One region of the Thalassospira sp. ER-Se-21-Dark genome, then DNA from elsewhere that is predicted to be linked to it. Evidence: riboswitches for the same ligand, from Rfam matches in the RefSeq annotation. Region 1 holds a riboswitch; each other region holds the start of a gene.

What was found. A riboswitch is a leader RNA that binds a small molecule or an ion and turns the genes downstream of it on or off. The one in region 1 is predicted to bind cobalamin.
Region 2: linked by a shared signal. The riboswitch ahead of FHI25_RS10545 (DUF4198 domain-containing protein) and the one ahead of cobU (bifunctional adenosylcobinamide kinase/adenosylcobinamide-phosphate guanylyltransferase) in region 1 are both predicted to bind cobalamin.
Region 3: linked by a shared signal. The riboswitch ahead of FHI25_RS13345 (ABC transporter substrate-binding protein) and the one ahead of cobU (bifunctional adenosylcobinamide kinase/adenosylcobinamide-phosphate guanylyltransferase) in region 1 are both predicted to bind cobalamin.
Region 4: linked by a shared signal. The riboswitch ahead of FHI25_RS03695 (methylmalonyl-CoA mutase family protein) and the one ahead of cobU (bifunctional adenosylcobinamide kinase/adenosylcobinamide-phosphate guanylyltransferase) in region 1 are both predicted to bind cobalamin.

What each region holds. Positions count from the first base shown of each region.
Region 1 is NZ_VDEZ01000001.1:1,391,179-1,399,108, reverse strand. It holds gene cobN (cobaltochelatase subunit CobN) at 1-2,336, opposite strand, end outside; gene cobW (cobalamin biosynthesis protein CobW) at 2,437-3,477, opposite strand; gene cobU (bifunctional adenosylcobinamide kinase/adenosylcobinamide-phosphate guanylyltransferase) at 3,512-4,051, opposite strand; cobalamin riboswitch at 4,109-4,300, opposite strand; gene FHI25_RS06435 (hypothetical protein) at 4,587-5,225, shown strand; gene FHI25_RS06430 (histidine phosphatase family protein) at 5,247-5,858, opposite strand; gene cobS (adenosylcobinamide-GDP ribazoletransferase) at 5,889-6,737, opposite strand; gene cobT (nicotinate-nucleotide--dimethylbenzimidazole phosphoribosyltransferase) at 6,898-7,930, shown strand, end outside.
Region 2 is NZ_VDEZ01000002.1:620,625-628,554, forward strand. It holds gene FHI25_RS10510 (hypothetical protein) at 1-448, shown strand, start outside; gene FHI25_RS10515 (peptidoglycan DD-metalloendopeptidase family protein) at 534-1,328, shown strand; gene FHI25_RS10520 (DUF1491 family protein) at 1,329-1,679, shown strand; gene FHI25_RS10525 (peptidylprolyl isomerase) at 1,757-2,077, opposite strand; gene yaaA (peroxide stress protein YaaA) at 2,272-3,048, shown strand; gene FHI25_RS10535 (glycosyl transferase family protein) at 3,073-4,137, shown strand; gene FHI25_RS10540 (DUF924 family protein) at 4,197-4,739, opposite strand; cobalamin riboswitch at 4,890-5,087, shown strand; gene FHI25_RS10545 (DUF4198 domain-containing protein) at 5,257-6,054, shown strand; gene cbiM (cobalt transporter CbiM) at 6,071-6,748, shown strand; gene FHI25_RS10555 (cobalt ABC transporter permease) at 6,741-7,337, shown strand; gene cbiQ (cobalt ECF transporter T component CbiQ) at 7,334-7,930, shown strand, end outside.
Region 3 is NZ_VDEZ01000003.1:136,772-144,701, forward strand. It holds gene purD (phosphoribosylamine--glycine ligase) at 1-1,096, shown strand, start outside; gene FHI25_RS13335 (ABC transporter ATP-binding protein) at 1,136-1,936, opposite strand; gene FHI25_RS13340 (iron ABC transporter permease) at 1,933-3,009, opposite strand; gene FHI25_RS13345 (ABC transporter substrate-binding protein) at 3,050-4,075, opposite strand; cobalamin riboswitch at 4,301-4,504, opposite strand; gene FHI25_RS13350 (glucan biosynthesis protein D) at 4,677-6,278, shown strand; gene FHI25_RS13355 (AraC family transcriptional regulator) at 6,281-7,198, opposite strand; gene FHI25_RS13360 (SDR family oxidoreductase) at 7,393-7,930, shown strand, end outside.
Region 4 is NZ_VDEZ01000001.1:838,725-846,654, reverse strand. It holds gene scpA (methylmalonyl-CoA mutase) at 1-335, opposite strand, end outside; gene FHI25_RS03695 (methylmalonyl-CoA mutase family protein) at 338-2,386, opposite strand; cobalamin riboswitch at 2,522-2,702, opposite strand; gene FHI25_RS03690 (response regulator) at 2,989-3,411, shown strand; gene phhA (phenylalanine 4-monooxygenase) at 3,461-4,360, opposite strand; gene FHI25_RS03680 (Lrp/AsnC family transcriptional regulator) at 4,501-4,980, shown strand; gene FHI25_RS03675 (asparaginase) at 5,092-6,102, shown strand; gene FHI25_RS03670 (YnfA family protein) at 6,119-6,439, shown strand; gene FHI25_RS03665 (ATP-binding protein) at 6,436-7,857, opposite strand; gene FHI25_RS03660 (HD domain-containing phosphohydrolase) at 7,854-7,930, opposite strand, start outside.

The sequences.
Region 1 (7,930 bases):
GGTCCGATATCTTCGCCGTCATAATGCGCGAGAATTTCAGGCTTGGATCCCGGCCAGAATTCGGCAAAGGCACAATCAAGCGGATCAAACGCCGGATCATCAAGGATATCCTTGGCAATCGCGCGATGCAGGGATGCCTTGGGCCCACTGTCCGACCCGCGCGGCAAGCGTGCCAGTGCAACCAGAAGATCGGTCAGAAGGTCACCCTCAGGCGCCTTGCCATAGATATGCAGCCCATCGCGGATCTGAAGTTCTTTCAGTTCGCACAAATAGTTATCAAGCTTGGCCAGCGCACTTTCCTCATCTTCACCCACCTCGATGCCGCAATCACGGTCAAGGCCGATGCGGATCGCCAGTTCAAGGATGTCGCGCTTCAAGATCACAAGACGACGAGGATCAACCGCGGCCGCGTCATAATATTCATCGACCAGCGCTTCGAGATCCTTGAGCGGACCGTAGCTTTCCGCCCGCGTTAATGGCGGAGTCAGGTGATCGAGGATCACTGCCTGTGCCCGGCGCTTGGCCTGCGTGCCTTCGCCCGGATCGTTGACAATGAAGGGATAGAAATGCGGGGTTGGGCCAAAAACGGCCTCCGGGAAGCAATCCTCGGACAGGGCCAGTGACTTGCCCGGCAGCCATTCCATATTGCCATGCTTGCCAAAATGAATGATGGCATCGACGCCAAACACATCGCGCAGCCAGATATAAAAGGCGAAATAGTTGTGCGGCGGCACCAGATCGGGCGAGTGATAGCTTTCAAGCGGATCAATGTTATAGCCACGCGCGGGCTGCAACCCGACCACCACATTGCCAAGCGGCAGGATCGACAGGGCAAAGGCATCCTGACCCGCCAAATAGAACGGATCGTTCTTCGAATCACCCCAGGCCTCAAACACCTGATCGCGGATGGCTTTCGGCAGGGCATCAAACGCCTTTTGATAATCCGCACGCTGTAAAGTCACGCGGATATCGCGGGTGGTAAGAGATTTGAAATCGTTGGTCGGTCCGGCCTTGATCGCAGCAATCAGGGCGTCGCCATCTTTTGGCAGATCATTCACCCTGTATCCTTCGCCCTGCATCGCACGAAGTGTTTCGACCATACCTGCCGGGGTATCAAGCCCGACGCCGTTGCCAAGGCGCGCATCCTTGTTGGGATAGTTCGCCATGACCATCGCCACCTTGCGCGCGCTGGTATTTGATTTGCGCAAGCGTACCCAGTTGGCGGCAAGTTCGGCGGTAAAGGCAACACGATCACGGACCGGGATATATTTCACCAGATCAATCTGGGTCAGGTCATCCTTGCCAGCCGAGCCCTTGAACGACACAGCACGTGAGAGGATACGGCCATCGACTTCGGGCAGGGCGACATTCATCGCAATATCGCGCGCGGCCAGACCATTCACACCTTCGCGCCAGGCTTCTTCGCCACCACCCGACAGCACCACCTGAAAGACCGGGGCATCCACCGCGTCAAACGGACCATTTTTTCGTTCTGATCCCGGAACAGATATCGCAAAACCGGTGGTATTCAGGATCAAATCCGCACTGGTTTCCGCCAGCCAGTCCTCAACCAATGCCGCAGCCAACGGATCCTTGAGACTGGCAACAAAAATCGGCAATGGATTCAGACCATTGGCACAAAGCTCCTCAACCAACGCGTCAATAACGTCGAGGTTGGCGGCCTGCACCAGTGAACGATAAAAGATAATCGGTGTAACCGGTTGATTTTTAACCCAATAAGTACAGATTTCATCAAGGCTTGCCTGTGATTTTCCGGGCCAATAACCGCCGGCCTTGACCAGCGGAGCGGCGGGCGACCACTTCCAATTCACGTTTGAATTTAGGTTTTCGTATATAAGGCGAAGTAAATTCTCGGAATTTTGCGGTCCGCCTTCGATCAGATAGCGCCAGATGTTTTGATATTCGCGCCCCTTGACGGTCGAAAGCGACAAAAGCTCCGCATCGGGTTGATCATCGCCAGGCAACAAGACCAATGGAATATCTTTGGCACGCGCAAGCGCCACCAACTGTTCGATGCCATAATCCCAATAACCGCGCCCCCCCAGAATGCGCACGATGATGAATTTGGCGTCGGAAAGTACATCGTCGATATAGAGATCGACTGACATGTTGTGGCCAAGCTGCAGCAAACTTGCCAGACGCAGTGACGGGGTTTCGTCGCCAAATGCATCGACCAGCCGCGCTTGCGCCCCGGCAAGGCAGGCCAGCTCAGATTCGGCCGCAGACAGGATCACCACATCGCCGGGTTGCTGTCCAAGGTCGACGGCCTCGCTGCCATCCGTGACCATTCCGGGCTGGGCTGCCAATAGATGCATTTGGAGATCCGTATTCTTGCGTCGTTACGTCGAAAAGGCGACCAGGACCGGATGTAAAAATCCATCCAGTCTCAGCCAAGTTTCATCAGGTCGAATGGATTCAGGCGGCCTTGATAGCGGCTTCGATCGCTGCACGGTCCAGACCATGCAGACCAATCACGACCAGTTCGGAACGCCGGGTTTCGCCATCCGCCCACGGACGGTCGAAATAGCGCTGAAAACGTTCACCAACCCCCTGCACGACATGGCGCATCGGTTTGCCGGGCACATCCAGGAAACCCTTGATGCGCAGCACGTCAAACTGACGCACGACATCAATCAGGCGCTTTTCAAGGTTGGCCGGATCACTGATCGCGTCAAGCGATACGACAAAGCTATCGAAATCATCATGGTCATGTTCGTGGCCATCGTCATGATGGCTTGGGCGACTATCAAGGTCATCCTCGGCGGCAGCCCCCAGACCAAGCAGGATGGCGTTTTCAACCCGTGAATGTTCGGTCGCGATAATCTTGACTGACGGCTTTTTCAGCTCTGCACGGATATCGGCTTCGACCTTGCTGCGTTCGGCATCGGTCAAAAGGTCCGTCTTGTTGAGAACCACCATATCCGCACAGTGAAGTTGTTCTTCGAACAGTTCTTCAAGCGGGCTTTCATGATCAAGATTTTCGTCTGCTTCGCGTTGCGCCTGCACTGCATGATGATCATGGGCAAACAGCCCATCACGCAGGGCAGCGCCATCAAGAACCGCCACAACACCATCAACGGTCACACGCGACCGTATTTCGGGCCAGTTAAACGCCTTTACCAACGGCTTTGGCAGGGCAAGACCAGATGTTTCGATAACGATATGATCTGGTGGGGTGTCACGATCAATCAGGCCCTGGATGGTTGGCAGGAAGTCATCAGCCACGGTGCAGCAGATGCAGCCATTTGCCAGTTCAACAACATCATCCTCTTCGCAGCCTTCGATGCCACAGCCATTGATGATACCGCGATCCACACCCAGATCGCCGAATTCATTGATGATCAGCGCGATGCGTTTGCCATTGGCATTTTCCAGCATGTTGCGGATCATGGTTGTCTTGCCAGCGCCCAGAAAACCGGTAATGACGGTTGCCGGGATTTTGCCCAATTGTGCCATTTCTGAAATCCTTAAAATTCAATAATTTATGTTGCTATTTGACCGACATCGGAATGCCGGCCACCACAAGGGTGACCTTGTCTGCAATCTCGGCAATGCGTTGATGCAGGCGTCCGGCATGATCGCGAAAGGCCCGCGCCATCGCATTTTCCGGCACGATGCCAAAGCCAACCTCGTTTGAGACAAACAGCATCGACACATGAAGGGTCGGCACCAGATCGCAAAGAGCTGCGATCTCGGCATCAATGTCGCGGTCTTCAAGCATCAGGTTGGTCAGCCACAATGTCAGACAATCAACAAGAACCGGCTTGCCGCCTGTGACATTACAGGTCTGCAGCGCCGAACAAAGTTCGACCGGTTCCTCGAGTGTCTGCCAAAGATCGCCGCGTGATTGTTTGTGAAGATCTATGCGGTTGGCCATTTCGTCATCCCAGGCACGCCCGGTTGCGATATATGTGCCACCGCCCGCCTGATTGATGATGTTTTCGGCAAACCGGCTTTTGCCGGATCGCGCCCCGCCAAGGATCAGATGCGTCCCGCCAGAGGGGCCGTCAGGGGGTAAAGTCTGCGTCATCCCGTTTCTTCCTCGCCATGGCCTCCCACCGAGGCCCGATTGCGTCGTCACCACCTAAAGAATAGTGACACCTTCGGCAGGTTTCCTGGCTGCGGGCATGAAAGCGATCCGCCTTCCCGGTTTCCCGGTGGCTGGTCTGGCGCGTTGGCACCGACCCGGATCTCCCAACCCGATACAGTTGCGGGGGCAGCATCGGCCTTGCACCGATTTCCCATCACCGAACGATGCGCCGAACCTAGCAGGTTTGCCAAAAATGCCAAAGGTCATTCTCGGCACTTAACCCTTCGTTACCACCCCACCCTAATCGGAAGGTCAGTATTTGTAAGAATTGTCTGCTTGAGAGGTCATACCATTTCAGCCAACATCAAACCGTTGCGCTGGAACTAGAGACGGAACAATCCGCAATCTGGCGAAAACCCGGGAAGTAGACTCATCACCCGGCTGGCTGCAGGAAATACTGCACCGAAACTCTTGGGGTAATCTGGATTTTTCAAGACCAATGGCAATACGTTCTCACCTATCCAAAATCCGACAGATGAACGCGCCAACCTGGACCACATCGTCTCGCAAGGACATGTGGCTGGGATTGCTGGACCGTCTGAACAGTCCTGATCGGTCATTTCAGGATTTTCTTGAACAGCACGCAACCGATGGCGAGATCACTCTGGCACGGCGCGATGTGCGTGACATCTTTGCCGAGGATGCCTCAAAGGGTGTAATCGCAACTATCATTTGGTCCCATGAACGCGGGATTCGCGTCAATGCGCTGTCGTTGCTTGTGCGCGATATGCCAACCCTTGTGACCCTGATGTCGATCTCGGATTTCGGACAGGACGAGTTGAACGAGTTGCTTTCCCAGCCGGGCATTTCTGTTCCGACTGCCAGCAAGATGTTGTCTGCCTGCGGCAAAACTTATTGCGGGATGCCGGCTGCCATCATTGATGACACCATCATACAGGTAATCGAAAACGCATCCTTTGCCAGTGATTTCCCGAATGTCGCCAAACTGCGCAGTAAATCACGCAGCCGCCCGGTGCCCTATTATCAGGCCTATCTGCGCGATGTCTTCGACATCTGCGAAAAACATGATCTGAACCCGGATATGGTTGACCGCTATCTGGCAGAACACGCGCTTGATGACATGGCATCCGATATCGAGCTGGCCTCTGCCTGACGGCCCCCCCCCTTAAGCTCTTCAGAAGCGTTGATTGACAGCGGTCACGCGCCAGCCCGGTTCGTCGACCCCGTCGATATATTCAAGCGTGGTCAGGCCGAGTGTGTCGATATGAAATGCCAATGCGGTTTCAAGGGACAAACCCAGTGCATTGGCCATTATGGCGCGCACCGTTCCGCCATGAACGACGGCGACAATATCCTTGCCCGCCCAATCCGCACTCAATCGTCCAAAGACGGGGCCGACGCGGGCAACCACATCGGCAAAGCTTTCACCATTTGGGGGTTGTTGGCGGGCGAAGTCGGTCCAGAACCGTGTTGTTTCGCCCTTGGGCAAATCATTCCAGTTCTGCAGCTCCCAATCACCAAAATGCTGTTCGGCAAAGCCGCTTTCAGCCTGCGGCGTTACGTCTTTGTCCATGAAGGCCTGCAGACTGCGCGCCGTATCATGCGTACGTGAAAGATGGCTGGTCACCCAGACGGCATCACCCGGCAGTTGCCCGGCAAGGGCAGCCAGTGTCTTCTCATCGGAAAGGTCGGCAGGCATGTCACTTTGGCCATAGACCAGCCGTTTCGGATTTTGGACGGGGGCGTGACGCACCAGCCACCAGCGGGTTATTTTCGAACTGCTCACGGCATTCCTTCTTGTTGCTGTGCTGGTTGATCAAAGGACGGCAATAAACGCGATACCGACAAGCAGTTCGGTCACGATCTGGGTTGCCCCCAGGACATCCCCTGTCTGGCCGCCGATCTGCCATTTCGTGACCGCCGCGACAAGGCCAACCGCCAAAAGTCCGCCCACCAAAATGGCCATAGTCGCAAACAGACCCGATAAGACGAGCGACAGGATCAAAGCAAGGCCAATACCCAAACCGACCATCATCACATTTGGCGTTCCGGCCCCCTTGCCCAAACCATCGGCGCGCGCCGGAGGCAGGATATGCATCACGACTGGCATTGCCGCCCGTGATGTTATTGCCATCACCAGAAACAGGATCGCTGCCTGACCGGCATCGCCCGCCGCAGAAAGCAAAATCAAACGCAGGCCAAAACACAGGATCAGGGCAACAACGCCATAAGTACCAATATGGCTGTCGCGCATGATTTCAAGTTTGCGCGCACGCTCAAACCCGCCGCCAAACCCGTCGGCACAATCTGCGATGCCATCTTCATGCATTGATCCGGTCAACAAAACCATGCCTGCCAAGGCGATAATCGCAAAAATCAGGTTGTTGGCTGTCAGGGAATAGACCAGCATCGCCGGCAGCATGGCAAAACCAGCCAGCAACAAACCGACCAACGGCCAAGACCAGACCGATCTTGCAATCACCTCAGCGCGGAAATCATCGATACCCTTGACCGGAACGCGGCTCAGCAACGCCAAGGCGCGCCAGAAATCGGAAACAGGCGAAACCTCGACGGGGGCATCTGTCGCTGTGTCCGGGCCGGGCTTGTCAGATGAATCCGAGCTTTGCGTATTTGTTTCGTTTTGGTTATGATCTTTGGATAGCATAAATTTCCGATTTTCAAACTGGCAATCTGTTGCGCACAGGCCTAGTTTGGCCCGACTTCCTGAACCGCCTTGCACAATTGGTTTCCGAGCCTAATCCTTACCATCCCGGAAGCCAAGCGGAACACTAGTTAGGCACCTTTGTCGCCAGCCGGAGACCAAAATGTTCAACCCGAAACATCCGCCCCAAAATCTTGAGGAAATTCGTGCGCTTCTGGCCGAGCTTCCCGAAGTCGATCAGGAAGCGCAGGCCGCCGTGGCCCAGCGCGAACCGACATTGACCAAGCCTGCCGGATCGCTTGGACGGCTTGAGGATTTCAGCCTTTGGCTGGCAGGTTGGCAAGCAACATCACGCCCACGCATGTCGCGCCCGCGCGTTACGGTTTTTGCCGGCAGTCACGGTGTCGTTGCGCAGGGCGTTTCGGCCTTCCCGGCGAGCGTGAACCAGCAGATGGTGGAAAACTTCATCAATGGCGGGGCTGCGATCAACCAGATTTGCAAGTCTGTCGATGCCGAACTCCGCGTCATGGAAGTCGCCCTTGAAATCCCAACCAACGACTTTTCCCACGAACCGGCGATGGATGACGAAGGCTGTGCCGAGGCGATGGCCTTTGGCATGAGTGCAATTGAAAAGGGACTGGATCTTTTTGTTCCCGGTGAAATGGGCATTGGCAACACCACATCGGCGGCGGCAATTTCCCATGCACTTTATGGCGGGAATGCTTCGGACTGGACCGGCCGGGGAACCGGGATTGATGACTCTACCCTTGACCGCAAGACGCGCGTCGTCGGTGATGCCATCATCCTGCATAAAAACCAGATGCATGACGGATTGGATGTTCTGCGCTGTGTTGGCGGACGCGAAATTGCTGCTATGGCCGGTGCCATAATTGCAGCGCGCTTTGCACGGGTTCCGATATTGCTTGATGGGTATGTATCCTGTGCGGCGGCAGCTGTTCTGGCTGCGATGCGCGCCGATGCACTTGATCATTGTCTGGTTGGGCATATATCGGCAGAACCGGGACATGCGCGACTGATTGAAAAACTTGGCAAAGAAGCACTGATCAATTTCGGCATGCGCCTTGGTGAAGGATCGGGTGCAGCACTTGCCATCCCGCTTTTACGCGCGGCCGCAGAATGCCACACCGGCATGGCGACCTTTGAAAAAGCCGGGATTGATGGCAAGGAAGAGGCCT
Region 2 (7,930 bases), on a different contig from region 1:
CTTCGAAGAATTCGAAGCCCATACTGAAAAGCTGCTGGAAGACGGTCGCACCAAAGACGACCTGTTCGAGTTCATCGGTTTCATGAACATCAACGAAGTTGGCACGCACATGATCGCGGCCGAAATGGTGCTTGATGAAGATGCCATCGACCAGATGAGCAAAAACCTGCGCAAACTTGAAATCGATCTTTCACCCCTTGGCGAGCTTACCGGCGGCCTTAAAGGCGGCGAAGACGTCAAACGCGCCCTTGGTGCCCTGTTCCTCGAACTGGTCGAGCTTTGCGAAATTGATGAAGATGACGAAGACGCGGGCGAGCTCTCCGAAGAAGCGCTGCTGCTCTTGAACTTCATCAAACGCTTCAATCCGCAGATGCGCCGCCTGACGGTTGCATTGACCGACACCGATGATGACGATGTGTCCTGCGAATATGAAGTGACCAACTGGTAAGCCAGGGCTTGCCGTTCGGGCAAAAATTAATGTAGCTAAAGGCAGGGCATAGTTCCCTGCCTTTTTCTGTTTCGGAGCCACCACCGTGACCGCCTTGCGATCGACTGCCGCAGCCCAACGTCTTCAATCCTATCAGGACCGCTTTGCAAATGGCGAGGAGCCGATGCCAGAAGCCGTAAGCCTGCGTGCCTGGATCGATGAGAACCGTGATAGCTTTCACTCGGTCATGGAATGCGACCTCAAAACATGCGCGAAGATCGTTTACGACTTTTCTTCAAACGGCGATGTGGTGATTGGTGGCGAAAGCGATCCGGCGCGCCAGACCGAAATCATGTGGCAGCAACTGGCCGATGCCAATGCCCCGGTTGGCATTGGGCGTTATCGCGAGGACCGGATTTGTTATCAGTCCGAACAGTTCAAAAACGATGGCGAGGCCCGCAGTCAGCACCTTGGCATTGATCTGTTCGCACCGGCATACACGCCGGTCTTTGCACCGCTGAACGGCGTTGTGCACAGCTTTGCCGATAACAACCTGCATCTGGATTACGGCCCGACCATTATCTTGCAGCATGAACCGGCTGAAGGCATCCGGTTCTATACGCTATATGGTCATCTCAGCCGCGAATCCCTGGACGGGCTATACAAGGGTAAGGAAATCACGGCGGGTGACCTTCTGTGTCGGTTTGGCGATTTCCCGATTAATGGCGACTGGATACCGCATCTGCATTTTCAGATCATCTTTGACATGCTGGGGCGCGAAGGGGACTTCTTTGGTGCCGCCAAGCCGTCAGAATGGGATATCTGGGAAAGTATCTGCCCAAACCCGAACCTGATCCTGCAAATGCCTGAAAACGTGACCGCGTCACGGGAAGGGGTATAGATGCAACCGCGTCTGAAAGCCGGGTTGTGGGTGCGCGCGCAGATCGCCATTTGCCAGTCGAAACTGATTACGGCGATGGTGGCCCACAAGGGCAACGAAGATGCCGGGGCCGTGCTTGTGAAGCTCAATCGGTTTGATGCAGGGTGCTTTGTCTATTCACGTGTGACGACACTTGATGGGGAGCTGGGCTGGATGCTGGTGGCCGGTGGCCCGGATGGGGGCCGCGAAACCGAGTTTGTCTGCGATGAATATTGGCGGAAACAAATTGGCTATGATCCGGATGTCTGGGTGCTGGAAATCGAAGATCACAAGGGGCAATACGAACTTGATGCCCCGGTTGTGGATTTCTGACAGGCGGTTCTGAAAAAAGAAAAAGGCTGGCAATCAAATGCCAGCCTTTACGTTTTGCATCACGCGCAGGCGATTGCTTATGCGGTGCGCTGCAGCAGGTGGTAACCGAAATCGGTCTCAACCACGTCAGACGTCGAACCAACTTCCATGCTGAACGCAGCGGCATCGAATTCCGGAACCATCATGCCACGGCCAAAGAAGCCAAGGTCGCCGCCCTGCTGGCCGGACGGGCAGTCAGAGTTGGCTTTTGCCAGTTCTGCGAAATCGGAACCGTTTGCGATCTGGTCTTTCAGCGCGTTGATTTCGGTCAGGGCTTCGTCTTTGGTGCGGGTGGCGGTCGAACGTGCCGAACCGGCATACATCAGAAGAATGTGCGACGCGCGAACTTGTTCACTCATAATGGGTCCTTTCATCCGTCAAAACTTGCAACCGACGGATTTTCTGCAAGATTAGAAGTTTATGGATAACGCTAAGGGTCCAAATCCATGTACAGCCGTATACTCCTGTACATAGGGTTGGACCCTAGACATTGCCCATGCCTTGTGGCTTGTTACGACAAATCGAACCGAGATGAAAGAGAAGAGGCAGATTGATGCTTGCTGTTGTGTCCCCGGCCAAGAAGCTGGATTTCGAAACAGACGTCCCGGAAATGTCTGTTTCTCAACCCGCATTTCTGGACGACACCGAACAACTTGTTGATGTCGCGCGCAAAAAAAACCGCAGCGATCTGATGAAGATCATGGGAATCAGCGAAAACCTTGCCGATCTGAACTATCAGCGTTTTCAGCATTTTTCGCGTCCGTTTAATAGCACCAACGCCAAACCGGCGATCTTTGCATTCCGCGGTGATACCTATGTCGGCCTTGATGCCGATACCATGAAGGCCGACGACATCGACTGGGCCGAGGATCATTTTCGGATGCTTTCGGGCCTTTATGGCCTTCTGAAGCCGCGTGATCTGATGCAGCCTTATCGTTTGGAAATGGGAACGCGCCTTTCCAACCCGCGGGGCAAGGACCTTTACGCGTTCTGGGATGATAAGCTTTCAAAAGAAATCAACGCGATTACCAAAGGTCACAAGGACCGTAGTCTGATCAATCTCGCCTCGAACGAGTATTTCAAATCGATCAAGACCAAGGTCCTTGATGGCCCGGTAATTACGCCTGTGTTCAAGGAAGTGAAGGGCGGTACGGCCAAGGTTGTCGGCTTCTCGGCAAAGCGTGCGCGTGGCATGATGGCACGCTATATGATTGACAATCGGCTCGAAGACCCGCAAGAGCTCAAGAAGTTTAATGTTGATGGCTATCGCTATCAGGATGACCTCTCGACCGAAACAGAGTGGGTCTTCACGCGTATTCACGATCAGTAACACCAATTATTCCGGTGAAACCATATGACCGACGAGCATCTTGAACAGCTCGAGGATGAGAATGTCTTACCAGAGGCGCATCCGTTTTCTGGCTATCTGCGCACGTTTTTCCGTGGGCCGGGCCGTTCGCGCAGTCTGACCCGCGAGGAGGCATTTGATGCGTTCTCGATGATCCTGCGCGACGAGGTCGAACCGATCCAGCTTGGCGCATTCCTTTTGATGCTGCGCTACCGTGCTGAGACGCCCGAAGAACTGGCTGGCATGATCGAAGCTGTGCGCAAGGCCGCGCGCCTTGAACCGGATGAAGACAGCAAAGATGACGCGCTTATGCGTCCTGCGCTGGACTGGCCATCCTATGCGGCCGGTCGGACCCGTGGTCTGCCCTGGTTTGTGCTGTCGGCGCTTCTGCTGTCGCAGAATAATGTTCCGGTGCTGATGCATGGCTATAACTCGCATCTGGTCAACGGGATCAGCACAGAAGTTGCCATCAAGGCGCTTAAGCTTCCGATTGCCATGTCTGCAGAAGAAGCGCGTTCTGATATCGCATCGAAGGGCTTTGCGTATCTGCCGCTACGTCACATGCATCCCAAGCTGCAAGAGCTGATCGGATTGCGTCCGCTTCTTGGATTGCGTAGTCCGGTCAATACGTTACTGCGTTTGCTTAATCCGTTGCATGCGCGTGCAGCCTTCCTTGGTGTGTTTCATCCGGCGTTTCTTGATGTCCATCGTGAAACCGGCAAGCTCTTGGAACTTCCACGCATCGGCGTGATCAAGGGCGGTGGCGGCGAAGCCGAAAGAACACCCTATAAGCATGTCGATCTGCGCATGCTTGATAATGGGGAGCTCAATGATGTTCGCTGGCCAGCATTGCTGTCAAAAACCGAAAAGGATGGCGAAGACCAAAGCCCTGTGTCGCTGAAGCACTTCCTAGCTGTCTGGCGTGGCGAGGTGGAAGATATTCCCGCCGAAGCCAAGATCAAGGGTAGTGCTGCCATGGCAGCCTTCCTTGCGGGCAAGGCGGATTACATGGATGAGGCAGAAAGCCTTGTGCAGGGCTGGTGGGATAATCGCGACCGTGATGTTGGCTGATGTTCTGCGCCTAAGTGCGATCAAATAAAAGGGACGGGAAACCGTCCCTTTTTTAATGCTCAGAACGATGATCCGGGCTCTTTGAGAAACGCCACTTCCTCTGGCGTCGATGGACGGCCCAATATTTCATTGCGGTGTGGATAGCGGCCAAACCGGTCAATGATCTTTTTGTGTTTCAGCTCGAACTCGTAATTGTGTTCAAGGCCGGGCTGTGAAAACAGGTCAACCGCCACTTCATGAATGATTTCGGATTCCGAGTGCATATAGGGCATATACAGGAATGCCTGTTCCTGCGGTGTGACCAGTTTGCGATCCAGCCCCAACGAAACAGCTTCCTGTGCCAGCACCAATGCCATTGGATCTGATGCAAAGGACTGTGGCTGATCGCGGTACATATTGCGTGAAAACTGATCAAGAACGATGATCTCGGCAAGTCGTCCATGGGCGGTTTTGCGCCAGTTAAAAAGCTCTCCGGTCGTGGCGGCGTCGTGAAAATCGGCAAAGCGTTCCGTGATATGGCGATCCAGTGCTTCATCCTTGATAAACCACTGTTTTTCTTCGAGTTCCTTGAACCAGAAAACAAGAACCGTTTCAGGTTTCATAATGTTTCCACCCATCTGATTGCAGGCTTTTGCGGCCCGTCGGCAAAATTGCGCGTGATCTTCGCGCCCGGTTTAAGGCGCGTCAAGCCATCCGCAAAAAGATTGTCATGGACCATGGGGCAGGGAGTTGACAGCAATCCGTCCGACGTGGATTATGACATTGTCTTTGGTGTTGATCCGATTGGATCAACTTAAAAGGGAACGTGGTGCGTCATGTATGACAAAGCCACGGCTGCCCCCGCAACTGTAAGCGGTCAGAGCATTGCATATGCCACTGGTGCAACCCGGGAAGGCGCATTGCTTTTCAAACCGTGAGCCAGGAGACCTGCCTTTGACTGCCGGGTGCCGATTGCCCGGTATGAAACTGTTGGACGCCGGGGTGAGCGTCAGGTTGCAGGGGTACAAACGGTCTTTTGAAGATCCGCAATCTTGCTTCCAGCCATCCTATCGTTCTTTGTCCTGACCCTGTGCGTTGGGCCTTTGGCCTGCGTGCATCGTTTGAGAAAGAGACGATTATATGTTGAAGACCCTTGGCAGGCTTGCGATTGCAAGCGCCTGCGTGCTGTCGGCGACCATGCCGGCCCATGCGCATTTTCAATTGGCCTATACGCCGGACGTAAACGTGACCAAGGCCGGGGATCAGCCGGTGAAGCTGATTTTCTGGCACCCGTTTGAAAACGGTCATGTCATGGATATGGCCGAGCCGCTTGACTTTTATGCGGTTAACCGCGGTGAGAAAATTGATCTGAAATCAACGCTTTCGCCGATTACCTTCACCGGAATTGCCAACTCGGCAGCGGCCTTTGACGCAACTTTGACTCTGCGCCGCAGCGGTGATTACGTAATGGTGGTGGTGCCGACGCCGTATTACGAAGAAAGCGAAGATATCTTCATCCAGCAGATCACGAAATCCTATGTGAACCGCAATGAAATTCCGACCGACTGGATGGAACCGCAAGGTCTTAAAACCGAAATCCTGCCGCTTAATCGACCAACCAACATCATTGCCGGTTCGACCTTTACCGGCCGAGTGTTAAGCGAAGGCCAACCGGTAGTCGGTGTTGAAGTCGAAATCGAATACATGGCCGCAGAACCCGATATGGCCAGTAACACACCCAAAGGGCCAACGGCATCGCCAATGCCCGGTGGTGCGGTTGTGGCCATCTCCGATCAAAACGGGTATTTCACTTTTGGTGTCCCCAAAGCAGGTTTTTGGGGATTTGCAGCACTTGGCAGCGGCCCTGACAAAGAATTTCAGGGCAAGGAACTTTCACAGGATGCAGTCCTGTGGGTTCGCGCCTATGATGTGAAATAGGCGAGGGACAAAACAGATGCATATTGTTGATGGTGCGCTGGCACCGGAAGTCTTGATTGGCGGGGGTGTTCTCGCAGTTGCCGGGCTTGGACTTGGTCTGCGGAAACTGCCAATCGATAAAATTCCTGCTACCGGGGTTTTGTCGGCAACATTCTTTGTTGCCTCGCTTATTCATGTGCCGGTGGGACCATCCAGTGTGCATCTGATCATGAGTGGTCTTGCCGGGCTCGTGCTTGGCTGGACTGCGTTTCCGGCACTTTTTGTCGGTCTCTTGCTTCAGGCGGTTTTCTTTGGCTTTGGCGGCCTGACGGTTCTTGGCGTCAATACGGTCAATATCGCCTTTCCGGCTGTGCTGGCGGGGCTTTTGTTCCGGGGAATGGTGTCGCGCAGCAGCCCGGTCGCAGCCGCCGTCCTTGGTGGATGTGCCGGTGCGTTTTCCATCGGACTGACAACGGTGTTTGTCGCGATTTCGCTTGCGCTCAGCGGTGATGCATTTGTTCCGGCGGCCAAACTGGTCTTCTTTGCCCACATTCCGATCATGGTGGTCGAAGGGTTGGTGTCAGCGGCATCGGTGTATCTGATCGCCAAGGTAAAACCGGCCTTGTTGCAGCCCGCCGATCAGACATCGGGTTTTGAGATGCAACCGGCAGCAACTTTGCGTGCAAAGCAGGCGGGCGAGGCATCCAATGGCTAGATCACTCATGCTGGTCGTTGTGCTTGGCATGCTTGTGGTCGGCGCAGAACCTGCACAGGCGCACAAGGTTATCGCATCTCTGTTTCCAAGCGGTTCGGACATCGAAGGTGAAATCGTTTTCTCCAACGGTGTTATGGCCGAAAACACGCTTGTTGAGATCTTTGATCTTGATGGCAACAAGATTGATGAAGTTACCACCGACGGCGACGGTTTCTTTATCTACACGCCAAGCCAACAGATTGATCTGCGTTTTCGGGCCGATCTCGGGGCAGGGCACGTTGCCGAGGCAACCTTTGCCATTGCGGACCTGACGGGTGTTGATGGGACTGTACAAACAGCACCGTCAAAGGCGCCGACTGCATCAGGCGTAGGATCAAACGCTGGGCCTGCAATTACCCGTGAACAGGAAGAAATCATTGCGACCATCGTGCGTGACGAATTGCGTCCGCTCAGGCGCGAACTCACTGCCTACAAGGAAAAGAATGATCTTCAATCGATTCTGGGCGGCATTGGCTATATATTCGGTGCCTTCGGGATCATTTATTACATCGCTGCGCGACGGCTAAGAGCAAAAGCACCAAACGCATGAGCCACCTTTTCGGACATGACCAACCCCTGACCGTTCAGGCGCGTGGCGGACATTCACCGTCATTCGTCGGAACGTTTGACCCAAGGGTACGGGTGGTCGCGGCCTGTGTATTTGCAATCGTCGTGGTGGCCCTGCATCAGATCGAATTCGCACTGGGTGCCCTGATATTTGCCGCCATTACCATGAGCCTGACGGACTTGCCGCTGCGCGTAACCCTGAAACGCATGGCAGCGATGGACGGCTTCATTATCGTCATGCTGGTAATGTTGCCGTTTACGACCCCCGGAACACCGATGTTTTCGGTCCTTGGGGCAGAGGCCAGCAAGGAAGGCCTGATGCATGCTATCCTTGTCGGCATACGGGCCAATGCGGTTGTGCTTATGATGCTGAGCCTGCTTTCGGGTATGACGCCGGTGACACTTGGTCACACGCTATATCGTCTGAAATGTCCGCCGGTTCTGGTGCATCTGATGATGTTTACGGTGCGCTATATTTCGGTGCTTCATGACGAATATCACCGGCTCCGCATGGCGATGAAACTTCGCGGGTTTAAGGCCCGCAACAATGCCCATACCTACCGGTCTTTTGGCTAT
Region 3 (7,930 bases), on a different contig from region 1:
TGATCTGGTCGTTGTCGGCCCCGAAGCCCCGCTGGTGGCAGGCCTTGTCGATGCCCTTGATGCCGTGGGCATCAAATCATTTGGCTGTTCCAAGGCCGCAGCCCAGCTTGAAGGCTCCAAGGGCTTCATGAAGGACATGGTGGCGAAGTTCGGTGTGCCGACCGCTGCCTATGGCCGCTTTACCGATCCCAAGGACGCCAAGACGTTTGTCGAAAAACAGGGCGCACCGATTGTGGTCAAGACCGATGGTCTGGCTGCTGGCAAGGGTGTGACCATTTGTATGACAAATGACGAAGCCTTTACTGCGATTGAAGAATGCATGGTCGGCGGCAAGTTTGGCGATGCCGGTGCGGAAATCGTGATCGAGGAATTCCTCAAAGGTGAAGAAGCCTCATTTTTTGCTGTTTGTGATGGCGAAAATGTCATTCCGCTGGTCGCAGCCCAGGATCACAAGGCGGTTGGCGAAGGCGATACCGGCCCCAATACGGGCGGCATGGGTGCCTATTCCCCGGCCCCGGTCTTTACCGATGCGGTCGAAGCCAAAGTCATGGATCAGATCATCATCCCGACCGTCAAGGGCATGGCCAACGAAGGCCACCCGTTCAAGGGCGTTTTGTTTGCCGGTCTGATGATTGATGATGCGGGCAATCCGAAACTGATCGAATACAACATTCGTTTTGGCGACCCGGAATGTCAGGTCCTGATGACCCGTTTGAAATCAGACGTGCTTGATATCCTGGACGGGGCAGCCACCGGCACGCTCGATAAAGTCAAACCGGAATGGCACGATGAAACCGCGATGGTCGTTGTCATGGCCGCCAAGGGGTATCCGGGATCCTACGAAAAAGGGACCGAGATCAAAAACGTTCCGGCGGCGGACGCCATGGACAAGGTCAAGGTCCTGCATGCCGGTACCAAGATGGATGGCGACAAGCTGGTTGCAACCGGTGGCCGCGTTCTTGGTGTGACAGCGCGCGGTGCGACGGTGACCGAAACCCAGAAACGCGCCTATGAGGCGGTTGATGCGATTGACTGGGATGGTGGTTTCTGCCGCCGCGATATCGGCTGGCGCGCGGTTGCCCGCGAACAGGGCTAATCACCAAGCAGCCCTGAATGCTGAAATCAAAAGACCGGGTTACGCAACCCGGTCTTTTTTTATGTCCGAAGATTTCTGGTTTCCGGCGTGATAGCGGATGTGACAGCGGCCCTGATCATCAATTTCGATATCGGCGGCAACGCCAAAAACATCGCGAAGGTTTTGCGATGTCAAAATCTGTTGGGGCGTGCCAAGCGCAATCAGCTTGCCACCATCCATCATCGCAATCCGGTCACAAAACATCGCCGCATGGTTTAGATCATGCAGGGCGGCCACCACGGTGACCGGCAGTGCACGCACAAGTTCCAGCAGACCCAGCTGATGATGGATATCAAGATGGTTGGTCGGTTCATCAAGCAACAGGAAATCCGGCTGCTGGGCCAAGGCACGGGCGATATGAACGCGCTGCTTTTCACCGCCCGAAAGCGTATGCCACATCCGGTCTGCAAACGGCCCCATTTCAACACTGGCAAGGGCTTCACACACGATGGCGTCGTCATGCCCTGACCATGGTGTTAGCAAACTGAGATATGGCGTTCGACCAAGCGCGACGGCATCGCGCACGGTAATGCGGTCGATGGTGTCGGCCTGTTGTTCGACAAAGCCGATATGACGGGCAAGGTTGCGCCGACCGATTTTCTTCATCGGCTGATCGCCCAGCAATGCCTGCCCGGTCGACGGGGCACGAATGCCACCCAGAACCGACATCATGCTGGTTTTGCCCGACCCGTTTGGCCCGATGACACCTAGGAACTCGCCACGCGTGACCCGAAGCGACACGTCGCTGATGATCTTTTTAAATCCGGCATTCCAGCCGACATTGCGTAATTCAAGGCTCATCGCAACACCCGCCCATGACACAGGATGATCGCAAACGCCGGTGCACCAATAAGGGCTGTGATCACCCCGATGGGCAGGACCTGACCATCAAGGATGATGCGCGATACAATATCGGCCGCCACAAGGAACACCGCCCCGATCAGGGCGGAGGCCGGCAACAGAAACCCGTGCCGCGTGCCAACAAAGAACCGCGCGGCATGGGGGATGACCAACCCGACAAAGCCGATGGACCCGACGATACTGACCATCACCGCGGTCATCGAGGCAGCAATGGCAATCAACACCACGTAAACCCGACGCACCGGCACACCAAGGGACGCCGCCGATTCCACGCCAAAGGTAAAGGCATCGAGCGCCCGCGAATACCAAAGGCAGACCAGCAAGCCGATGACGGCGACCGGCAGCGCCAGATAGACATCAGGCCAGCGCACGCCGCTTAGATTGCCAAGCAACCAGAACATCACCCCGCGTGCCTCGTCCGCCGTGGCGGCCTTGGTCACGATGAAGGACGTTAATGCGTTAAACAGTTGCGATCCGGCAACCCCGGCAAGAATGATCGCACCGGCCCCGCGCCCGGCCGGAATGGCCAAAAGGGCAACAAACCCGAACGCCACCAACGCGCCGACAAAGGCCCCAAGCGACAGGGAAACCATGCCTGCCCCGAACCCCAGAATGGCAACACTGACCGCACCGGTCGATGCCCCGGCCGAAATGCCCAGTAAATAGGGATCCGCCAGACTATTGCGCAAAAGCGCCTGCAACACTGCGCCAGATAGCGCAAGGGATGCGCCGCAGGCCGCCGCCACCATCGCGCGCGATATCCGGTAATTCCAGATGATCCCGGCATCAATCGGATCAACGTCATAGCCCGCCTGCCAAAGATGATTGGCAATGGTCTGAAGCACGGTGCCAAGGGGAATGTGTGTTTCCCCCTTGGCCGCGGCCATCGCGATGACGCCAACAAGCAAAACCAGGGCGCCAAGACTGACACCAGCCCGCACAAGATATGCCCGCCCCGCCAGCGATTGCCGAGGTGGCTGAACCGGCTGCTGCACTGGCGTTGTTTCAAACATTGAATTCTCCGGGCATATCAGGCGCCTTTGGCAATGCAGGTCAGTTCGAAGCACTCAGTCGTTCGACGGCTTCGGCAAGTGTTTCAATACCATTGATCAGGCGGATGGTCGGATCCATCGACTGGGCGTCCATCACCACGATATTGCCATTGCGAACCGCCTTCATCTGACTTGCGACCGGATCGGTTTTCAGGAAGTCCATCTTGACCTGCCAGTCATCGGCCGGAAAACGCCGACGGCCCATTTTACCGATCACGATGATATCAGGATTGGCGCGCGCAATGGTTTCCCAGCCAACGGTCGGCCATTCTTCATTGCTGTCGATAATGTTGCGGACACCAAGTTTACCGGCGATATAGCCTGCCGCACCGTTTTTGCCGGCCACATAGGGATCACTGTTGATTTCCGGGCTGGAAAACCAGAAGACGGCGGATACGTTGTTATGGCCGCTTGCCGTCACACGTTCCAATGAGTTCGCCTGACGTTCCTTCAAGCTGGCAATCAATGCCTCACCGCGATCTTCGACATCAAAAATCTGCGCCAGATCGGAAATCTCGCGATAAATCAGATCCATGGTGAAGCCTTCATGGCGGACCCCGTCACCGCCACCGGCATTGTCCTTACCCACACAATCGGCAGGTGCGGTGTAGACCGGAATGGATAATTCGTTGAACTGTTCGGTGGTGCCGACGGTGCCCTTGGGCCCGACATGCCATTGATACTGGGTGGCAACCAGTTGCGGCTTTTGCGCGACAACGGTTTCGAACCCCGGGTCATTGTCGGCCAGACGCGGAACAGAGGCATTCACATCCTTGAATTCATCCATCACCGGGCCAAACCAAACACCGGTACCCTTGACCTTATCGGCCAGACCCAGCGAATAAAGAATTTCGGTCGTGCTTTGGCCCAGCGACACCACGCGATCCGGGGCCGCGTCAAATTGCAATACAGTGCCGCAATTCTCGATACTGAGCGGATATTCGGTTGCGGACGCAAATGAAACAGATGAAATAAGACCAGCGGCAAACACCCCGACCGCCAGTACACGTTTATCGTGATTGATCACTTTTAGTTCCCTCTTGCTGATGCACTGATCCGGGACCGCTTTGGATGATCCAGTTTCAACACATCGTCAAATGTTATGTTATAACATAACATCGCTTTTACTGCTGTCAATGGACTGGCAAAAGTGTCAGGAGATGACGGAAGATGTCGGCCTTAAAGCTTAGAAAACCTGGGCTAAACTGTTGGGCCAAGACACGTACCGACATTCTCCGGGGCACCCCGCCCGGTCCGTCGTCTTCGTGTCGGCAGGTCTCCTGGCTTACGGGTCAACACATTTTCCCTGGCCTTCCCGGGTTGATCCCAGTGGCATTGGTCAGAAAAATGCTCGCCGCCTACAGTTGCGGGGGCAGCTTCGGTTATTGAGCCAATATTTGGCCCATCTCGAATTCCCTTTATCCGATATTCGGATACCGACACGTCACGGTTAGATTAAACCAAAAACACGGTCAAGGAAATTGGCAGACCACCAGTGGCATTAACGCTGCGCCTCCATGCATAAAAAGCAATTGATACGACCTTGAATTTGCCATGTTTCATCCCGATTACCTCCACACTGCCGGGTATGCTTTCCCGACACCTCAAACCACAGGAATGTGATGAACATGACGACTTCTGTTGAACGCAGACGCTTTTTGAAATCCATCGCGGCAGCCGGTCTTATCCTGCCGGGAATGTCGATCTATCAGCATGCTTTGGCAGATGTCGACGGCCTTGATCTGGGTTCGGCACAGCCGTTTGATTTTGCCGATCTGATTGCGCGCGCCAAATCCATGGCCGCATCGGCATATGAAGCACCCGTTGCGCCAAACCCGGAAATTGTCGGCAAGATCGATTACGACACCCATGGCAAGCTGCATTACAAACGCGACCATTCGCCGTTTTCCGATGGATCGGGCACCTATCCGCTGACCTTCTTCCATCTGGGTATGTATTTCGCCAAACCGGTGCATATGTACCTTTTGGAAAACGGACAGGCACGCGAAGTGATCTATAAGCCCGATTACTTTGACATGCCCGAAGACAGTATTGCCCGCCAACTGCCCGCCAATAGCGGCTTTGCCGGTTTCCGCCTGCATGAAAATCAGGCGCGCGATGACTGGAAAACCCAGGACTGGGCAGCGTTTCTTGGCGCATCATATTTCCGCGCCATCGGGGATGAAGGCCAGTATGGCCTGTCGGCACGCGGCATTGCGGTCAATACCGCGACCTCGGTCCCCGAAGAATTCCCCGATTTCCGTCAATTCTTTATCGAACCGGCCAAAAACCCCGAAGACCCCGTGACGGTCTATGCCCTGCTGGATGGCCCCAGCATCACCGGGGCGTATAAATTCCTGCTTTATCGCGGCGAAGGGGTGACGATGGATGTCGAAAAACATCTGTTCTTGCGCAAGGACATCGAAAGGCTTGGCATCGCACCGCTGACCAGCATGTTCTGGTATTCAGAACAGAACAAGTCGTTCCGCTTTGACTGGCGCCCGGAAGTGCATGACAGTGACGGGCTGGAGCTTTGGACTGGCGGCGGCGAACGCATCTGGCGGCAGCTCAATAACCCGGAAACCATCCGCGCATCGGCGTTTGGCGACAATAACCCGCGTGGGTTTGGTTTGATGCAGCGCGATCGCGATGTGAAGAACTATCTGGATGGTGTGCGTTATCACCGCCGACCCAGCCTGTGGGTCGAACCACAAGGCGACTGGAACGACGGCGCGGTTCAGTTGATCGAAATCCCGACCGACGATGAAATCCACGATAACATTGCCGCCTTCTGGGTCCCGAATGGCGAAGCCAAGGCGGGCAATTCTTATCAATTCAAATACCGCCTGTATTGGCAGGCCTATAACCCGTTCCCGGTCAAGGAACTGGCAACCGCCACCGCAACCCGCATGGGCCGTGGTGGGGAGCCCGGCACCAACCGGCCCAAGGACGAAATCAAGTTTTCGGTCGAGTTCGAAGGCGAGGTTCTGGGAACGCTTGCCTACGGCGAATTCCCCGAAGTGGTTGTAACATCCTCGCGCGGGGAGATTGTGCGCACCAAGATCGAACCGATCATGGATACCCGCATCTGGCGGGCGGCCTTTGACCTTAAGGCCACGGGCAATGATCCGGTTGACCTGCGCATGTATCTGAAACGCGGTGACGGCCCCTTAAGTGAAACCTGGATGTTCCAGCACCTGCCGGCCGTTGGCAACCAGCGACAGGGTTAGGGTTAATGCGGGGCCATGTCAGCAGACTGGCTGGCCCCGCCCTGCCCAAGGATCGCCATGACATCGCGGATTGGCGGTGCACCAAACATGCGGGCATATTCGCGGCTGAACTGTGACGCGCTTTCATACCCGACCGCATAGGCCGCCGATGCCGCATCCTTCATTTCGGCCAGCATGATCTGACGCGCCGTCGTCAGGCGGAGCCGCTTTTGGTACTGAAGCGGGCTCATGGCTGTCACCTGCTTGAAGTGGTGATGGAAGGAAGACGGGCTCATATTGGCCCGGTTTGCCAAGTCTTCCACCTTAAGCGGCTTGTCGAAATTATCCTTGATCAGTTGAAGGGCTGCCGAGATGCGCTGCATGTTGCTGCCGCCGATGGCAAGCCCCGCAATCGCCGCCCCCTTGGCGGTACATAACAAGCGGTAATGCACTTCGCGCATCAAAAGCGGCAACATCACCGGCACATCATCGGGACGATCAAGCAGCTCAACCACGCGCAAGACAGCATCGGTCAGGCTGTCGGTTGTCTTTTCGACAAAAAGCCCGCGCGTGCTTTCGCTGTCTGCGCCCATCTTGATATCCATATTGGCGACAAGTTCGCCCAGGATCTTCGCATCCAGATCAAGCGACAGGCTGCGATACGGCGCATCCTCGGCCGCCAGGGTCACATGGCCAACAAGTGGCAAATCGACCGATGCGGCCAGCAGTTGGCCGGGCTCATAGCGATAAAGCTCATCCCCAAGCGTGACTTCCTTTGCGCCTGAGATAATCAGACACAGGCAAGGCTTGTAAATCGTCGGCACCTTAAGGGTCGGGCCGGTTGTTCTAAACATCCAGACCGGCTCAACAGCCGTGCGCACCGCACCATCCGCCTCGCAGTATTTGTCAATCAGGCCACACAGCTTCTGATAGCTATTCATCGCAAAACCCTTTGTTTTCCATAGGCCCACTATACACGCGCCCACGCACAGACAAAGCACTCAATCTCGGATTTGGAGGATTAGGCAATCCAATTCGAGTTCTGTGTATTCATCAATCGGGGATTTATCGACAGAGTAAGCGCCACGAACAAACACCGACACACCAACCCAAGGAGCATGTCATGTCGAACCCGATCAACCATGTTGAAAACAAGACCGTTATCATCACCGGCGCCAGCAGCGGCATTGGCGAAGCAACGGCCCGCCTTCTGGCATCACGCGGGGCGAATGTGGTTCTTGGCGCACGCCGCACAGAACGCCTTGATGAGATTGCGACCGAGATCGAAGCTGCCGGCGGCCGTGCCATGGCCCGTTCGGTGGATGTCACCAATGCCGATAGCGTCGAGGCACTGGTTTACAACGCAAACAACCTTTATGGCCGTGTGGATGCGATTTTCAACAATGCCGGCGTGATGCCGCTTGCCCCGATGTCGGAAGTCAAGATCGACGAGTGGAACAACATGATCGACGTCAATATTCGGGGTGTTCTGAACGGCATCGCCGCTGTTTTGCCGCTGTTTAATGAACAGGGCAGCGGTCACGTCATCAACACAGCATCAATCGGCGCGCATGTCGTCGTGCCAAGTGGTGTGGTTTACTGCGCAACCAAACACGCGGTTTGGGCGATTTCCGAAGGCCTGCGTCAGGAAAGCACCCATGTCCGTGTCACCA
Region 4 (7,930 bases), 550 kb from region 1:
GTCGCAAGATCGAAGGCAATCGAAAGCCCTTTTTGCCCGGCGGCTAGGTTGCGGCGATAGAACGCGTTGGATTCCTCGGCGGTGGAGAAACCGGCATATTGGCGGATCGTCCAGGGACGCTGCACATACATGGTCGGGTAGGGGCCACGCAAAAACGGCGGCATGCCCGGCATGGTACTCAGGTGATCAATCCCGTCCAGATCCTTGGGGCCGTAGGATGATTTGACATCAATGCCTTCGGGCGTGGTCCAGGGCGTGCTTTCAAACGGGTCCTTGGCACCGGCGGACGCGCCATCAAACAGCGGAAGGTCGGAGAAATCAGGAATGCGGGTCATGGTTATTTCTCCCCCTGTTTGCCAAGAAGATGATCAAGTGCGGCACCACAAATGGCAAGGACATCGGCCCCGACAAAGACAAACTCGTCAATGCCGGCTGCTTCGTAAGCCGACTTCGCATCACCCGGCTGGCCCGCAAGATAAACCATGCTGGCCCCTTTGGATTTCAGCGCCTTGGCAACATCCGCTGCCATGTCGGCATATTGCGGGTCCGATCCACAAATAATGGCGATTTTCGCCCCACTGTCGCCAAAGGCGGTTGCGACATCATCAGCAGTGGCAAAGCCGTTATTGGTGATTGCCTCGATCCCGCCAGCTTCAAAGAAGTTACGCGCGAAGGTCGCACGTGCCGTGTGCTGGGCGACCTTGCCAAGATTGGCCAGGAAGACCTGCGGGAAGGAGCCGGTCTTTGCCTTATGCGCATCAGACCGCTTGCGAAGCACCTCGTAACGTTCAGCAAGGCGATGGGCGGGCAGGGCGCCGATACATGTTGCTGCACTGGTGCCATAAAGATCGGTAAACATATGCCCGATGGTAGCGCCTGCGCGGGCGGCCTCAATCATGGCGCTCAGGCTTTTGCCGACCGTGCCATCAAACTTGGTTTGGCGGGCTTTGGCATCTGAAATGATCGCCTCAAGGTCCGGCTTTTCGCAGGTTACTTTGGCTTCTGTGATGTTGGGGAATTCCGACACACCGGTCAGCGGATCACGACGGGTCGACAGGCGTTTTTCACGCGCGTTCCAGACGGTCTCGATCTCGGTCTTAAGGCTACCATTGGCAAGGGCACTAAGAATACCACCCGAAGATTCAAGCGACTGGAACTTGGACCAGGCGGCCTTCGCCAGTTCCTTGGTCAGGTTTTCAATAAACCACGAACCACCCGCCGGATCGATCACCCGGTGCACGTTGCTTTCTTCCTGCAAAATCAGTTGAGTGTTGCGTGCAATGCGGCGCGCAAAGCCATCGGGCAGGCCAATCAGATGATCATAAGGCAGGCAGGTCACACTGTCGGCACCGCCAAGACCGGCGGCAAAGCTGGTGACCGTGGTGCGCAGCATATTGACCCATGGATCAACCTTGGTCAGGGCCAATTCGGCCGAAACCGCATTGATCGTAATTGTTGCATCCTCGGCACCGGATGCCGAAAGAACGCGGCTCCACATCATGCGAAGGGCACGCAGCTTGGCGATCCCGGCAAAGAAGTCTGTGCCGACGGCAACATTAAACACCATCGCACCCGCGGCCTGATCAACCGCCATCCCCGCATCGGTCAGGGCGCGCAAATAAGTCACCCCGCTTGCCAGCAAACAGGCCAGTTCCTGACCATCGGTGGCCCCGGCATTATAATATGGCGCGCCATTGACCGAAATCGCCGTCGCCAGCGGGAACAGATCAATCAGCTCGACCGCAACGCTTGCCGCATGATCAACCGCGTCCTGTGCCCCACAGGGCAGGGTGCCGGTCGATGCCAGCGTGCCAATCGGATCCATGTTAAAGGCCGGTGCGGCTTCGTCGGCACCGTCGGTATTTGCAATATGTGCGGCCAACAGGGCCGCGGCCGGAACACCTGCCGCCCCGGCATCAAGTCCGACTGTGGCAAGGTTGGTGTAAACATCCTCAAGGGCGGCATCAAGATCGGCCAGACAATGAATGGCAATCCCGTCAACACCAACCTCGGCGGAACTGATTTCGCGCCCGGCCCGGGCAGCGGCATCAAGTTTTAGCGTGATCGAGGTAGCCCCATTTTCAAGATCCTCAAGGATCGCGGTATTGGTCGCCTTGGGATCGGGATGGGTATGAAGCTGGCGAATGTCCCACCCGGTGACGGTTTCGCGCGGCTCGACCGTGGCATTAAGAACTTCGTGGATCAGCCGGGTCGCGTCATCCTGATCGTCATTTGTATAGATCGGCTGAACGGAAAAGCCATCAAGCGTATTGGTGACAAGCTTCTTTTCGAACGGTGCCCCTTTAAGGGCCTCTTCGGCCAGCTTGCGCCAACTTGCATAATCAGCAGATGGAAATTCGGATGCGAGCTTTAGCGGGTCGGACATGGTTTCTCCCGGCTTGGTGTGTCCCGTCCTTGATGCGACTCCATATGGGGTCTTCATATGGCGTCGGGCACGGAACGTTGCCAAATTCTATTCTACTACGGATTCCCAGTACCCGGTACACCCCGCCCGGCCCATTTCATGCCAAGAAAACACCATCGGTATTCTGACTCGCGAGAAAGCCTGACAAAAAGGCCATTTCGCTTACAGTTGCGGGGGCAGTTCCGGGCTTGGCCAAAGTGCGCTAAGGCAAGGCCGCACCGGATTCCCGATCCTATTTTCCGGTCACATTCGCGACATGGCGGTTTATAGCACCTGTCCCTAATTCCGTAAATAGGCATGGAAATACCTATTTAGACGGATATCGACCCCGACAAATCAGGTTTCCGTAACGTTATGTCGGCGGAAACATTGGGGTTTTGCACGTCTGTTCGTGGTTTGCGCGTCACATGGTTCCGATCATTGCGGCCTTATACTTTCGCGGCACGGGTGCGAGATCGGGGTGAAGGCGGAACATTGCGTGGCAAAAATTTGGCGGGTTTAACCAATTTGACATTTTCGTCTGTCAGTTTGGACTTGTCCCAAAACTCGGAGTATCGCCATCCATGAACGCGCTCAGCGCCATGCCGTCGCAATTTTGTCCTGATGGACTGGTTGCGTTCGCCGACGACAGTCCCAGCGCCAAGGCAGCCCTTGAAACAGTGTTGCGTCGGGCAGGATATGACGTGGCCGGTTTTGATTGTGCCGATGATCTGATTGATCAGCTGGACGGGCTTTATCCCCGTGCCATCATCCTTGATATTGAAATGCCGGGTATGAGCGGCTTTGAAGCGTTCTGCGAAATTCGCCGCCGCTATCCCAACAGCCAAAACGTGCCGGTTTTCTTCTTCTCGGCCCATTATGATGCCGACACCCGCGCACAAGCCGATGCGCTTGGGGCGGCCGATTTCATCAGCAAGGACGCCAGCCCGAAAGTGGTGCTTGAACAACTCAATCGGGTGCTGGGTCATTCCATCAGTGCCTGCTAGCGGTGCTGGGAGACCAGCCCTGCCCTTGAACGGATCGCCACGCCCTGCCTTATGCAGGGCGTTGTTGTCTATGGGTCCTGTGGGGCTCCTCGCCAAGGGAAATGATGCTGTCTGCGGCCCCATGCACATGATAAAGCCGGTCTGTCGGCAAGGTGGTCGCCGGATCAATCGTAGGCTTCTTGGCAAGCCGATCATAGATCGGGGCCAGCGGCACATTCATCGCGTCAAACAACTGATCGTAACTTTCCAGAACGAAATAGGTTTTCTGGAAATCATCAATCGCATAATCCGTGCCCATGACGCGTTCAAGCTCGAACGCCACCCGGTTCGGTGTGGGATCGGTGACCGAATAGATGGTTTCGGTTTGCGATGACAACATGCCCGCCCCATAGGCGCGCAAACCATGCGGGGTCATGATCAGGCCAAACTCGACCATATACCAATACATCCGGGCCAGTTGTTTCAGGCCGCCCATCGCAATGGCCTCTGGGCCCTTGGCGCCATAGGCCGCCAGATAGTCGGCAAAGGTCGGGTCATAGAGCATCGGCACATGGCCAAAAAAGTCATGGAAGATGTCAGGTTCGACCAGATAATCCATTTCCTCGGGCTTGCGCAGCCAGACCGTGACCGGGAACCGCCGATTGGCAAGATGGTCAAAAAACACATCATCAGGCACCAGCCCCGGAACCGCGACAAGATGCCAGCCTGTCGCCGCATGAAGCTTCTCGCTGACCCGGCCGAAATGCGGAATCTGATCCGCCGCATCAAGTTTCATCAGATTGCGAATGTAATCCTCAGCAGCATAACCGGGCAAAATGCGCGACTGGCGGTCATAGAGTTTGCGCCATAGTTCGTGCTCGGCCTCGGTATATGTGCTCCAGTCCTGATCGATGGTGTAGTCGTCATTGATGTGGCTGTAGTCACCACGCAGATCGTTTCCCTGATTCATGGCCGTCCTCTTTCGGGTTCTATTGCCGATTTACAAGGATCATTTTACATCAACTCTAATGTCATTTTCTGGCCAATAAGGCGTTCAAATCGGTTATGATGTGCATATTGTGACCTTGTTGGTTTGATTTGGGGTTTAAAATGACCGATGTGACGCTAAGCGCGACCGATATCCGGATATTGCAGGCCCTGCAAAAGGACGCCGCCATCAGCAATGTCCAACTGGCCGAAATGGTCGGCATGTCCCCATCGCCCTGTTTGCGTCGGGTCAAACAGCTTGAGGCATCCGGGGTGATCAAACGTCAGGTCGCCCTTCTGGATCGCAAGAAACTTGGCTTTGGGGTGCTGGCGACCATTCAGGTCCGCTTGCAAAGCCATACCGAACAGGGGGCGGAGGATTTTGCCCGCGCGATGAATGATCTTCCGGAAATTCTGTCCTGCTGGGCGATGACGGGACGGCAGGATTTTCTGCTGGTGTCCGTGGCGCGCGATATCGAAAGCTTTGGCGATTTTGTCACCCATCAGTTGCTTTCAATGCCCAATGTGCGCGATGTGCAATCCAGTTTGGTTTTGAAGGAATACAAGAACCTGACGGCCATACCATTGCCAAAAGGTGTTTAAAGGCAGCCCTCAGATGGCGGGCACATTCGCAGTTGCAAGATTTGCCATACTTGATTTTCCACCAGTGTTTCAGGCATAGACTGATCAACCCACCAAAGCCGGAGCTTTAAAATGCCTCAGTCAATCGCTGCCAACCCGATCCTTGTCGAAGCCACACGCGGCGATATGGTCGAAAGTTTCCATCGCGGCCGTTACGTCGTGATGACGTCTGACGGGACCGTGGTTGATCAGGGCGGTGATATTGATGCGCTGATGTATCCGCGATCTGCGATCAAGCCGCTTCTGGCCATTCCGTTTGTTGAAAGCGGTGCGGTCGAGGCCTTCGGGCTTGAGGACAAACACATCGCTCTTGCCTGCTCATCACACAATGGCGAGGAAGAACACGCCCAAACCGTCAAGGCATGGTTGGAGAAGATTGGCCTTTCGGTCGATACGCTGGAATGCGCCCCGCATTATTCACTCAGCCTGAATGCCGCGATTAAACAGGCGTCTGATCATGTGGGCCTGACCAAAGCGCACAACAATTGCTCTGGCAAGCATTCAGGGTTCCTGTCGACCGCACAGCAGCTTGGCGAAGACCCGGCTGGCTATATCGAAGAATCCCATCCGGTTCAGCAACGCCTGATCAAGGTGTTGGAAGAGATGGGTGATTGCGATCTGTCTTCGACCCCGCGCGGCATTGATGGCTGTGGCATTCCGGTGATTGGCATGCGGTTGCGTGATCTGGGCCTTGCCATGGCGCGCATGGCCGATCCAGTTGGCCTTGATGCCAAACGCATTGATGCGATCAAGCGCATCCGCAAGGGCTGTGCAAATGCCCCCTTCATGGTTGCCGGAACCGGGCGGTTTTGCACCGGGATCATGGAAGAATGCGGTGAAGATGCACTGGTCAAGGTCGGCGCAGAGGGTGTCTATTGCGCGGCCTTCCCCAAACAGGGGCTTGGTGTGGCGCTTAAAATCGATGATGGCACCCAGCGCGGGGCAGAGGTTGCGATGGGCACGATCCTGCGCAAACATGGCGTGATTGATGACGCCAAGGCCGAGGTCCTTAAAAAATACCTGACCCCGGTTCTGACCAACTGGGCGGGCAAATATGCCGGGGACTTGCGCCCGGCCTTCTGATCAAAACGGGGAACAGATGCAAAGCATTGCGGCCTATATCTTTGCAGCCATTGCCGAAATTGCCGGGTGTTTTGCCTTCTGGGCTTGGCTTCGATCCGGGAAATCGATCTTTTGGGTCGTGCCGGGTGTCGCATCCCTGATTGTCTTTGCCTGGCTTCTGACCCGGGTTGAGGCCGACTTTGCCGGGCGGGCTTATGCGGCCTATGGCGGTGTTTACATTACGGCATCGATCTTCTGGATGTGGGTGGTTGAACGCACCACACCCGACCGCTGGGATGTAACCGGATTGCTGGTTTGCCTTTTGGGTGCCGGGATCATCCTGTTTGCCCCGCGTTAGGTCTTGGTTTTCTCGGATTTTTCATCGGGCTTTTTGCCAGTGCGGTCTTCGGCGGGCAGAAGTACGCGGAATGTCGTTCCCTTTCCCATTTCGGTTTCAAACCAGATGCGTCCGCCATGGCGCACCGTGACGATGTCATGGGTGATCGAAAGTCCCTGTCCCGTGCCCTTGCCAACTTCCTTGGTGGTAAAGAACGGGTTGAACACCTTTGACCGGTTTTCCTTGGCAATACCGGTTCCGTTGTCGGAAATCGAAATCAGGATGCTGTCATCAAGCGACGTGGTCTTGACAGTGATGTGACCTTCTTCGGGTTTGCGCCCGGCCGCCTGAATGGCCTGTGCTGCGTTGACAATCAGGTTGAGGAAGACCTGATTGACCTCGTTAATGTGGCACGGAATATGCGGGATTTCCGGATCAAGTTCCTCGGTGATGTCGGCATTGTGTTTCCACTCATTGCGTGAAATCACAATCACGTTCGACAGGACCCGGTTGATGTCGGTGGTGGTTTTTTCCGTCCCGCCGGGATGGGAGAATTCCTTCATCGACAGGACAATGCGCGCCACCTGATTGATGCCATCAAGGGACTGTTGGGTGGCATGCGGGATTTCCTCAAGCAGAAATTCAAGATCGGAATCGCGCATTTGTCGGGCGAAATCCTCAAACGTATTGGGCGGCAAATTTGCACGGTTTTTCCACAAGGTCTGCAAGGCCAGACCAAGCATGCGCGAAAGCGCCCCGTAACTGTCATTCAGGAACTTCAGGTTGTCGCGGATATACTGGCTGGGCGTATTGATTTCATGCGCAATGCCGCCCGCCAGATGGCCAATCGCCTCAAGCTTAAGGGCCTCGCGCAAGTCTTCTTCAAGCTTCTTTTGCGCGACTTCCGCGTTCTTGCGTCGGGTGATGTCGCGGAAAATGTAAAGATAGCTCATCTCGGAGGCGAAATTGGCCGGACTTACGATGATTTCCATCGGAAAGCTGTCGCCATCAAGGCGCTGCGCCATGGTTTCGGTATAGTCATATTTCAGCACACCACTGCTGATATTGATGCAGCGGTTCAAAAGCTTGTGGCGCACGGTTGCCTTGCGATCAATGAACATGACATCGACCGAAGTGCCCAGAAGCTCATCGCCGGTTGCGCGCAGGATTTCGGCGGCTGATTTGTTGAAGTCCTGGATCATGCCAGTGGCATCAATGATCAGGATCCCCTCGACAACGCTATCAAGAATGGTCTTGAGCCGCTGGGTGGTTTCCTTCTTGCGCCGTTTCTGCTCGGTCAGTAGTGCGAGGAAACGCGCACGCACATCTTCGGGCGCATCAATTTCCATCGCAGCATCAAGCAAATCCGAGCCGGACGCGATATCGGCGGTGCCGCTCAGGATTTTCGGTGCATCAGTGCTGTCCTGGTCTTCGGTCATGAGCCCTCGCGTATCGTGATTTCTGGGTCCTGTCCGCCGCGTCTCACACGGATCGGTTCATGGAACTGATGAA